One region of the Desulfitibacter alkalitolerans DSM 16504 genome, then DNA from elsewhere that is predicted to be linked to it. Evidence: riboswitches for the same ligand, from Rfam matches in the RefSeq annotation. Region 1 holds a riboswitch; the other holds the start of a gene.
The links. A riboswitch is a leader RNA that binds a small molecule or an ion and turns the genes downstream of it on or off. The one in region 1 is predicted to bind glycine.
Positions count from the first base shown of each region.

Region 2: linked by a shared signal. The riboswitch ahead of K364_RS0117820 (FAD-binding oxidoreductase) and the one ahead of K364_RS0112510 (GrdX family protein) in region 1 are both predicted to bind glycine.

Region 1 is NZ_KK211101.1:156,186-160,424, reverse strand. Features, by position in the region: gene trxA (thioredoxin TrxA) at 1-104, opposite strand, end outside; gene trxB (thioredoxin-disulfide reductase) at 161-1,390, opposite strand; gene K364_RS0112510 (GrdX family protein) at 1,422-1,799, opposite strand; glycine riboswitch at 1,981-2,082, opposite strand; gene K364_RS25685 (MFS transporter) at 2,231-3,448, opposite strand; partial or broken gene K364_RS27940 (sugar diacid recognition domain-containing protein) at 3,816-4,115, shown strand; gene K364_RS27600 (methyl-accepting chemotaxis protein) at 4,110-4,239, shown strand, end outside.
Region 2 is NZ_KK211103.1:259,985-264,223, reverse strand. Features, by position in the region: gene K364_RS0117825 (CdaR family transcriptional regulator) at 131-1,306, shown strand; glycine riboswitch at 1,550-1,626, shown strand; gene K364_RS0117820 (FAD-binding oxidoreductase) at 1,766-3,022, shown strand; gene K364_RS0117815 (FAD-binding oxidoreductase) at 3,019-4,239, shown strand, end outside.

The DNA of each region.
Region 1 (4,239 bases):
AATTCTTTACAGGGCTCACACTTTGGGCTCCAGAAATCAACTAAAACCAACTCAGAACTACTTAATACCTGTGCATCAAAATTCTCCTTGTCAAATACATGCATCTTTTTCACCTCCATATTTTTAAAATCTATAATAAATATTAAACTAAAACCCTGGCTTAAACAGTTTCTCTGCCTGCTGCAAGTTCCCTTAAAACTTCCTGACTTATGGATCCCTTTAGTCTATTAATTACTTCGCCATTTTCAAAAACCAGCACTGCAGGTATGCTTTCTACATTATATCTGTTTGCTACCAGGTGATTTCTGTACAGGTCTATCTTCACAAGCTTGGTATTTGCCAATTGATTTACATTTTGTTCTAATAATGAAACCGCCTCAATACTTTCCTCTTTTTGCGGACTCCAGAAGGCAACCAATACAGTGCCTTGAGCATTTAAAACCTGCATTTTGAAGTTTTCTTCTTCTGCCAGGTATTTATCAGCTGCAAAGGCCGCAATGGCCCCATCTGCTGCTGCCGTTACAACTTGTCTAAGATACTTTTGGTTTGCATCCCCTGCTGCATAAACTCCTGGAACTGAAGTTTCCATTTTCTCATTAACTATAATATACCCCTGGTCATTCAAGTCTATTTTTCCTCTTAAAAACTCTGTATTTGGCACGTAACCAACAAAGAAGAATACGCCATTTGTTTCCATATCAGTTATCTCGCCTGTTTTTAAATTTTTAATTACCACACTTTCTACAATGCCATCTCCCTTGATTTCTTCTAATACTGAATTCCAGATAAAATGAATTTTGGGATTGGCAAAGGCCTTTTCTTGACTGGCTTTATTTGCATCTAATATGCCTTCATCATGGATAACAATAACAGTAACCTTCTCAGCAAACTTGGTTAAATAAATTGCTTCCTCAATGGCTGCATCTCCATTTCCAACAACTATCACATCTAAATCCTCGTAAAAGTCTGCATCGCATGTTGCACAATATGATACTCCCTTGCCAACAAATTTTTTCTCGCCCTTAATGCCCAGGGAACGAGGATTGGCACCTGGACACAAGATAACGGTTTTTCCATAAAACTCTTTACCCTTTTTAGTCCTAACAATTTTAATCTCCCCATCAAGGTCCAAATCTACTGCTGTTTCTTTTTCAATGATGACCCCAAAGTCTTCTGCATGCTCCTGCATGGCCTTCATAATACCTGGGCCTGTCGCACCTCTTCCAAAACCAGGGTAGTTTTCCATTTCTTCAGTTGTTGCAGCCTGACCACCAGGTCTGCCCTTTTCTAAAATAAGTGTTTTAAGTTTAGATCTTGCTCCGTAGATACCCGCTGTTAATCCTGCAGGACCTCCTCCTACAATGAGAATATCCCATATTTCCTTTGTCACTTTCCCAACCTCCTTGCAGATAATATATTACTTAATTTTGTAAGCTTTCCACTGCTGACTTAACTAGTTCCAGATCGATACTTTGATAATCCTCTAGGACTTTTTCAGTATATTGACACCCAGTATGGACGAATTTTTTATACGCAATAAAGGAGTTCTCTATCAGTTCTAAAGATTTAAAGTCAATTTTCCCTATTAGAGGTTCCCTGGTAATTAGCAGGGACCTGTAGGGCGTTTCATTGGGTTTAATACTGCCTGCCAGTGGATGCATTAACAAGCCATGACCCTTATGAACATAATCACGAACCCTTGTTAGAACCTCAAATAAAACACCATCCACTTTCTCAGTAAAATCACCGTATTTTTTCTCCACTAAAGGGTTGTTTGTTACAAGAAGAAAATTCATCATCTATCACCTGTTTAAATATCCATACTTTTAAATGTAAAAATCTTAAGTGTAAAAAAATTTAACAAACAAAAAAGACAGAGAATCAACGAACTTAGTCGCCTTTCCTCTGTCTTAAAACCTGAGAGATTAACAGCTTAAAACCTGTTTTGCTCCTTCGGTGTCAGAACGCTTTCCAGAGTTGAGTCAAAATACGGTCCCATAACCTGAGAGTTTCGTTTTTGAATTGGCAACTCAAAACTTGCTCCTTCGGTGTTCTTTCGAAGAACTCTCCCGTATTTGTCATTCTCCAATATGTAATTGTACTAACTTTCATTAACTTAGTGATATTCTACCATTAACAATGGAACTTCTCAATACCTTTTATAAAAATTTATCCATATTTCCATTAAAGTAAAAAATAATACCAAAGTTTTTATACTAATGTGTATTACTTAATTGTAAGTTGTATTCCTGTATTCAGCAACGGGTTCCTTGACAAAAAACAGGGATATGGGCAGGGCAATTAACATTACAAAAAAGGTAAAGAAAAAAGTCATGTGCACCCCTGCTAATTCTCCCAGTATACCTGAAATGGCTGTTTGGGTAATCATGCCCATGCCCATTACCAATTCCAAGAAACCCATGCCAAATCCCCGATATTCAGGCGAGGTAAAGTCAGCTACAAGGGTTATACTCAAGGGAAAAACTATCCCTGTTCCTATACCACCTAGCAGGGCAGCAAATAAAAATATATAGAATTCACTGGCTATAAGAAAGGAGCCTGCTGAGATGGAACAAAAGACTATGCCGGCCAAGAATACCTTTTTACGCCCGAACCAGTCAATAGCCCTCCCACAAATTATAAAGGAGCTCAAGCGTGATAACCAGAAAAGTGTAAAAATGACTCCTATGCCTAGATGAGCAACTCCAAAGGTATCTGCTACTTTTGATAACAAACCCCAAAGGGAATATAAAAAGCCTGCATATGCAAAACCAGCATAGCATATTGGCCAGATTTTCTTAACTTCAAGGTAAAGATTTTTCATATTGCCCTGACGTGGATTTCCGTGACCGTAATGGGCCTCTCCAACTGCCTCTTTTACACCCAGCAGGACCGTCCCAAATACAATAATTCCAAGTATGGGGTAAAAGGGAAATACCTGAGTCAAACCCATGTATTCCATAATATAACCACCTGTTAAAGTACCTGTAGCCACCCCACCACCATATGCTGCAGAAAAATGCCCCATTGCCTTGCCTCTACCTTCAAAGGTGGTATTATCGGCAACTATAGCTTCAGCCACCGGCCACAGCATACCTCTGCTCATACCTTCTAATGTCCTAAAGACTAATAGCATCATAGGACTTGTGGCAAGGTAATACCCAGTAGAGGCTAATATAGACAAAATAATGCTCATGAGCAGTATTTTTTTACGTCCATACTGGTCTGACATTCTTCCTGAAAAAACTGTCATTGCTGCATAGGCAATTGAATATCCAGTCATTAAAAACCCAAGCTGCTTGTATGTAGCACCTAGCTCATCTCCATAAAGGGGAATTGCAGGAGCTGTCATACCCTCTCCTACAGATATGAGAAAAATAAAGATACCCATGAAAACTAATGTGTGTCTACTATGATTTTGAGTAACCTGCAAAGCTCTACCTGACATATAAACCCCCATTGGCCAAGAAAGATTAACTTTTTTTAGCACTATAAATGTATTTTACTTTATTAATGGGTATTATTAAACAGCTTTCTTTAGAATAATTGGATTGTATTTATGAAAGCACACTTTTTAAAGAATACTTTTTATTGTTTCCCAGCCTGTTGTAGATAGGTATTTATTAGCTTATCAAGTTTCATATGAAGAGGTATTACTAAATATCCACAGGAAAGCACCGGAAATCCATATCAACTGCTTATTTAACAAATATTTAGAAAAAAAATTATTGTCAAAGAATGTAAAAAAAGGTATATAAACTCATGTGTAGAATATAGGATAAATAAATACATATATAGAGGTCAAGGAGGTTAGTATGAAGATTCATAAGGAAATTGGTCAAAAAATGGTGGACATGCTGGCAGCTGAAACTGGTGAAAATGCCACAATATTTGTTGATGATGGCATAGTTTTGGTATCAACAATACCAGGTCGGGAAGGGAAGCGACATGAAATTGCTGCTAAAATAATGTCTGGAGTAATGGATGAATATGGTGTTTCTAAAGAAGAAGAGGCAGCCATGGAAAACATTAGAGCAGGTTACAATGTAGCTATTGATTATAAGGGTAAAAGGATAGGTGTTATTGGAATTACTGGGGATAAGGATATTATGAAATATCCCGTTAAATTTGCAAGTGCAGTTATAATTGCAAATCTTGAAAAATTAGAACAGGAACAGCTAGTTGAAAATGCCATTATAGAAATACAAGGCCAAATTCAACAGGTTTCTGCAGTTGCTG
Region 2 (4,239 bases), on a different contig from region 1:
AAAGCCATGGAAGAAGCCTCTCCTTTAATAGAATTAATTATCCTGTAAAATTTTTAAAGCTAAAAAACTGCTTTAAAAGGATTATTTATAATTGCAAGGAAAATAATAGTCATATTAAAGGAGGGGTATTATGCTGTTAAACCACGAACTGGCACAAGAAATCGTTGATAAGACAATGAAAATTATCAAAATTAATGTTAACATTTTTGACGACAAAGGCTATATAATTGGTTCTGGGCAAAAAGAGCGTCTGAATACCTTTCATGAGGGTGCCTATGAAGTTATAGGAACTGGACTTAGTGATGAGTTTCCCCTGGAGAAAGCAAAAAAATACAAAGGCGTTCAACCGGGAATCCTGTATCCCATAGAGTTTAATAATAAAATAATTGGAGTAGTTGGGATGACAGGTGATCCGGAAGAGATTAGAAATTATGGTGCCCTGGTTAAAATGACTACGGAAATGATGTTTAGACAGGATTTTTTAACAAAGCAGCTTAGAGCTGAAAAAAATGCTCGGGATAACTATATAAAAGATATTATACTAGGACAATTCGGTTCTGATCTGGATTCTTTTATTGAGCGAGGCCGCAACTTTGAGATAGATGTTCTTTTAGAAAGGCAGGCTGTTGTAATTGACCTGGTTAGTGGCCAGAATAACAGAAGCTTATTGAGCAGTGAATTGGAAAGACAAATACATAGTGATGAAATTCTAAGGATTTTAGAATACCAGTTTTCGCACAAGGAAAACCTTATTGTATATATGGGCAGCGGAAGGTATGTAGTTTTAAAAAGAGTGGATGATAAGCAGCGCAGCAAAGCTGCATTTATAAAAAGCATGAATGAGCTGTCTAATAAATTAGGTGAGCATAATTTTAATGCTGTAATAGGAATTGGTTCAACGCAGATCCACTGGCTGAATCTGAAGGCCTCCTATGTAGAAGCATGTGACGCAATTAAAATTGGCATGAAGGTGAATGATGAAGCAAAGGTATTTCATATTCAAGATTTGTTATTAGAAAAAGGCCTGGACACAATGGATGATAATATAAAGAGCAGTCTGATTACTTCTTTTTTGGCAAATGCTGAACATATTGAAGCCAAGCAGCGGCAGGAGATGGAAAAAACATTAATAGCTTTGTTCGACAGCAACTTAAATGTTAGTGAGGCTGCCAAGAAGCTATTTCTTCACCGCAACTCCCTAACATACAGGCTAAAAAAGCTGTCAGAATCTACAGGACTTGATCCATTATCCTTTTATGATGCTGTAAAGATTTACACAGCTTTAATACTAAGCAGGTTAAAATGATAGGGTTGGGTTATAGTTGAATGCTGAACTCTTAATCTGCATTTATTTTTATTATGTTAATTGTAATACATATTAATAGTAAAACTCTTGACATTTTTCAGAAATGTAAACTACAATGAAATAAACAGAATATTAAACGGATGAAAGGGTTGGGAAATTGGTGAATTGTGCCAGCCGAAGGGGCAAGAGTCTATGGCTTGAAACTCTCAGGTTCACAAGTATATACGTGATGGGACCAGCTCGGGACGTGCCTCTGGAGAGACTTGTAGTGCAAGCGCCGAAGGATTAACTCTCTCAGGCAAAAGGACAGGGGAAGGCAAAAGAAATGGTATGCAGAATACGAAGTACTTTGTGTATTTGCCTTTTAGTCCTAAATTCAGGGGTCAAGGTGTACAGCCTTGATTTTTTTATTTTAATAAAAATCAAGGTTCTTATAACTATTTAGCGAGGGGAGATACAATGGAACAAAGCCTTGGTAATCAGTTAATTGCTGTTGTGGGAAAGGAAAATGTGGAAGAGAACAAAGGCAAGGTGGTGGTTTATCCAGCAAACACAGATCAGGTTAGCAGTGTGCTTAAGCTGGCCTCTAATGCTAACGCCCAGATAACCATCAGGGAAAAGCCCAATCATGATCTGAGTGAGGAAAATGCAAAAAAACTGGTCCTTGATTTAAGTAAGCTTAATGCACTAATTGAAATTGACAGGGATAATGTAACTGCAGCTGTGCAGACAGGAATGACCCTTAATAGCTTGCAATGGCAGCTCCTGGAACAAGGCTTTTATTTTCCGCCTGTGTCTATTTGGGATTATGACAGTTTTTTGATAACAGCCCTTGCCAACAACACCATAGGCTTTAATTCTGCCAGATATGGCAGGTGGAGAGAATTTGTCCTGGGCATGGAAGTTGTTTTATACTCAGGCGAGGTAATTGTCCTTGGTGGTAAGATTATCAAATACGTTTCTGGCCTTGACTTGATGAGCCTTTTCATTGGCTCCAAAAATCAATTAGGTATAGTCACCAGGGTAATAATTCGCCTGCTGCCTAAACCTGAGGCAAGAAAGATGTTAATATGCGGATTTGATTCCTTATCTGATGCCATTGGTGCTGCCCAGAGTCTTGCAGCCAGGAGGTTAGATCCAGCTCGCAATGAGGTAATTACCCCTGGGCTGGCAGGAAAAATTGGACTGCCAGGGATAAATCCTGGTCAAACAGCAGTCTTAACTGAGCTAGAAGGCTTTGCAAAATCACTTGATCGTCAAAGGGCAGAAGTTGAAGTTGCTTATAAAAAGTTTGGAGTAAAATCCATTGCAGTTATTGACCAGGAAGATGAGAGTAATCTTATCTGGCAGAAATATTTTGGGGCTGCTGACCTTTACAAGGGGCAAACCTCTTATGATATAAATGTGCTTCCCTCCAAGCTGGAAAGCATGGCTCAATTCCTGGAGAATAAAACTAAAGAGTTAGGCCTGGAGCTTGAGTTAATAATTCACAGCGGACTGGTTAATATTGATCTTTTTGTGGAGGGTGATACCAACAAGCTGGAGGCTTTTGACCAGGACCTGCTTAAAACTGTTCGTATGCTGGATGGCAAAATAGCCCATGAAAAAATTGGAATTGGTTCACATATCAAAACAATAGATAAATTGGAACATGGTCTGCGTGAGCTTTTTGCCCCTAAACAACTATTGTTGAGTAAGGAAGGTGGTTTAGTATGATTTCATCAGCTCTCATGGAAGAACTAAAAAGTATTGTAGGGCCAAAAAACGTCTTGTCAAAAAAGGATGAGTGCTTTGACTATGGTTATGACGCCACCTTAACAGAGTATTCTGCTGATGCAGTGGTCTTTCCAACTAGCACTGAAGAAGTTGCACAGATTATAAAGCTGGCAAACAAGCACTTACTTCCTGTAATATCAAGGGGAGCAGGAACAAACCTTAGCGGTGGCACTGTACCTCATAAGGGAGGTATTGTATTAAATTTAACAAGGATGAATAGGGTGTTGGAAATAGATACCCAAAACAACCTGGCTGTAGTTGAACCAGGCCTTGTTAATGCTGATTTTCAAGAGTTTCTTGCTCCTTATGGATATTACTATTCACCGGATCCAGCCAGTATGAAGGTATGTACAATAGGAGGCAATGTTGCAGAAAATGCAGGTGGTCCAAGGTGCTTAAAATATGGTGTTACCAGAGAATACATTAGAGGACTGGAAGTGGTTCTGCCTTCAGGTGAAGTGGTTGTTACAGGAAGTAAAAATAAATTTACCAATGATGGATATGACTTAACCAAGCTGATGATAGCTTCTGAAGGTATTTTAGGAGTGTTCACCAAAATAATAGTGAGCATTACACCAATATGGGAAGCTAAAAAAACCATGCTGTGTTCCTTTGATAGAATAGAGGATGCCAGCAATACTGTTGCTGATATTGTTGGTGCAGGTATTGTTCCAACTACCCTGGAAATGATGGATAATTTGTTAATTAACTGTGCTGAGGACCACACAAAGGTAGGCTTGCCAAGGGATGCCGCAGCCATATTGTTAATAGAAGTGGATGGTTATAAAGAAGACCTGCCTGGGCAGGTGGAAACAATACACGGGGTGTGCAAAAAAAATAATGTTCGAGAATTTAAGGTGGCGCAGTCTGCTGCAGAGGTTGATCAGCTGTGGCTTGCAAGAAGAACTGTAATTGGGGCCGTTGCCCGCAAGAGGCCATCCTACTCACTACAGGATGTTACAGTCCCAAGAAATAAAATGCCGGCTATTGTAAATAAAATAGTGGAGATCTCCCAAAAATATAACTTGCCCATAGGAGTTCTGGCCCATGCAGGTGACGGAAACCTGCACCCCCTTGTGCTCTTTGATGAGAGAGACAAGATAGAGGTAGAAAAGGTTCACCATGCTGAGGGGGAAATATGCAAGGCTGCTCTAGAA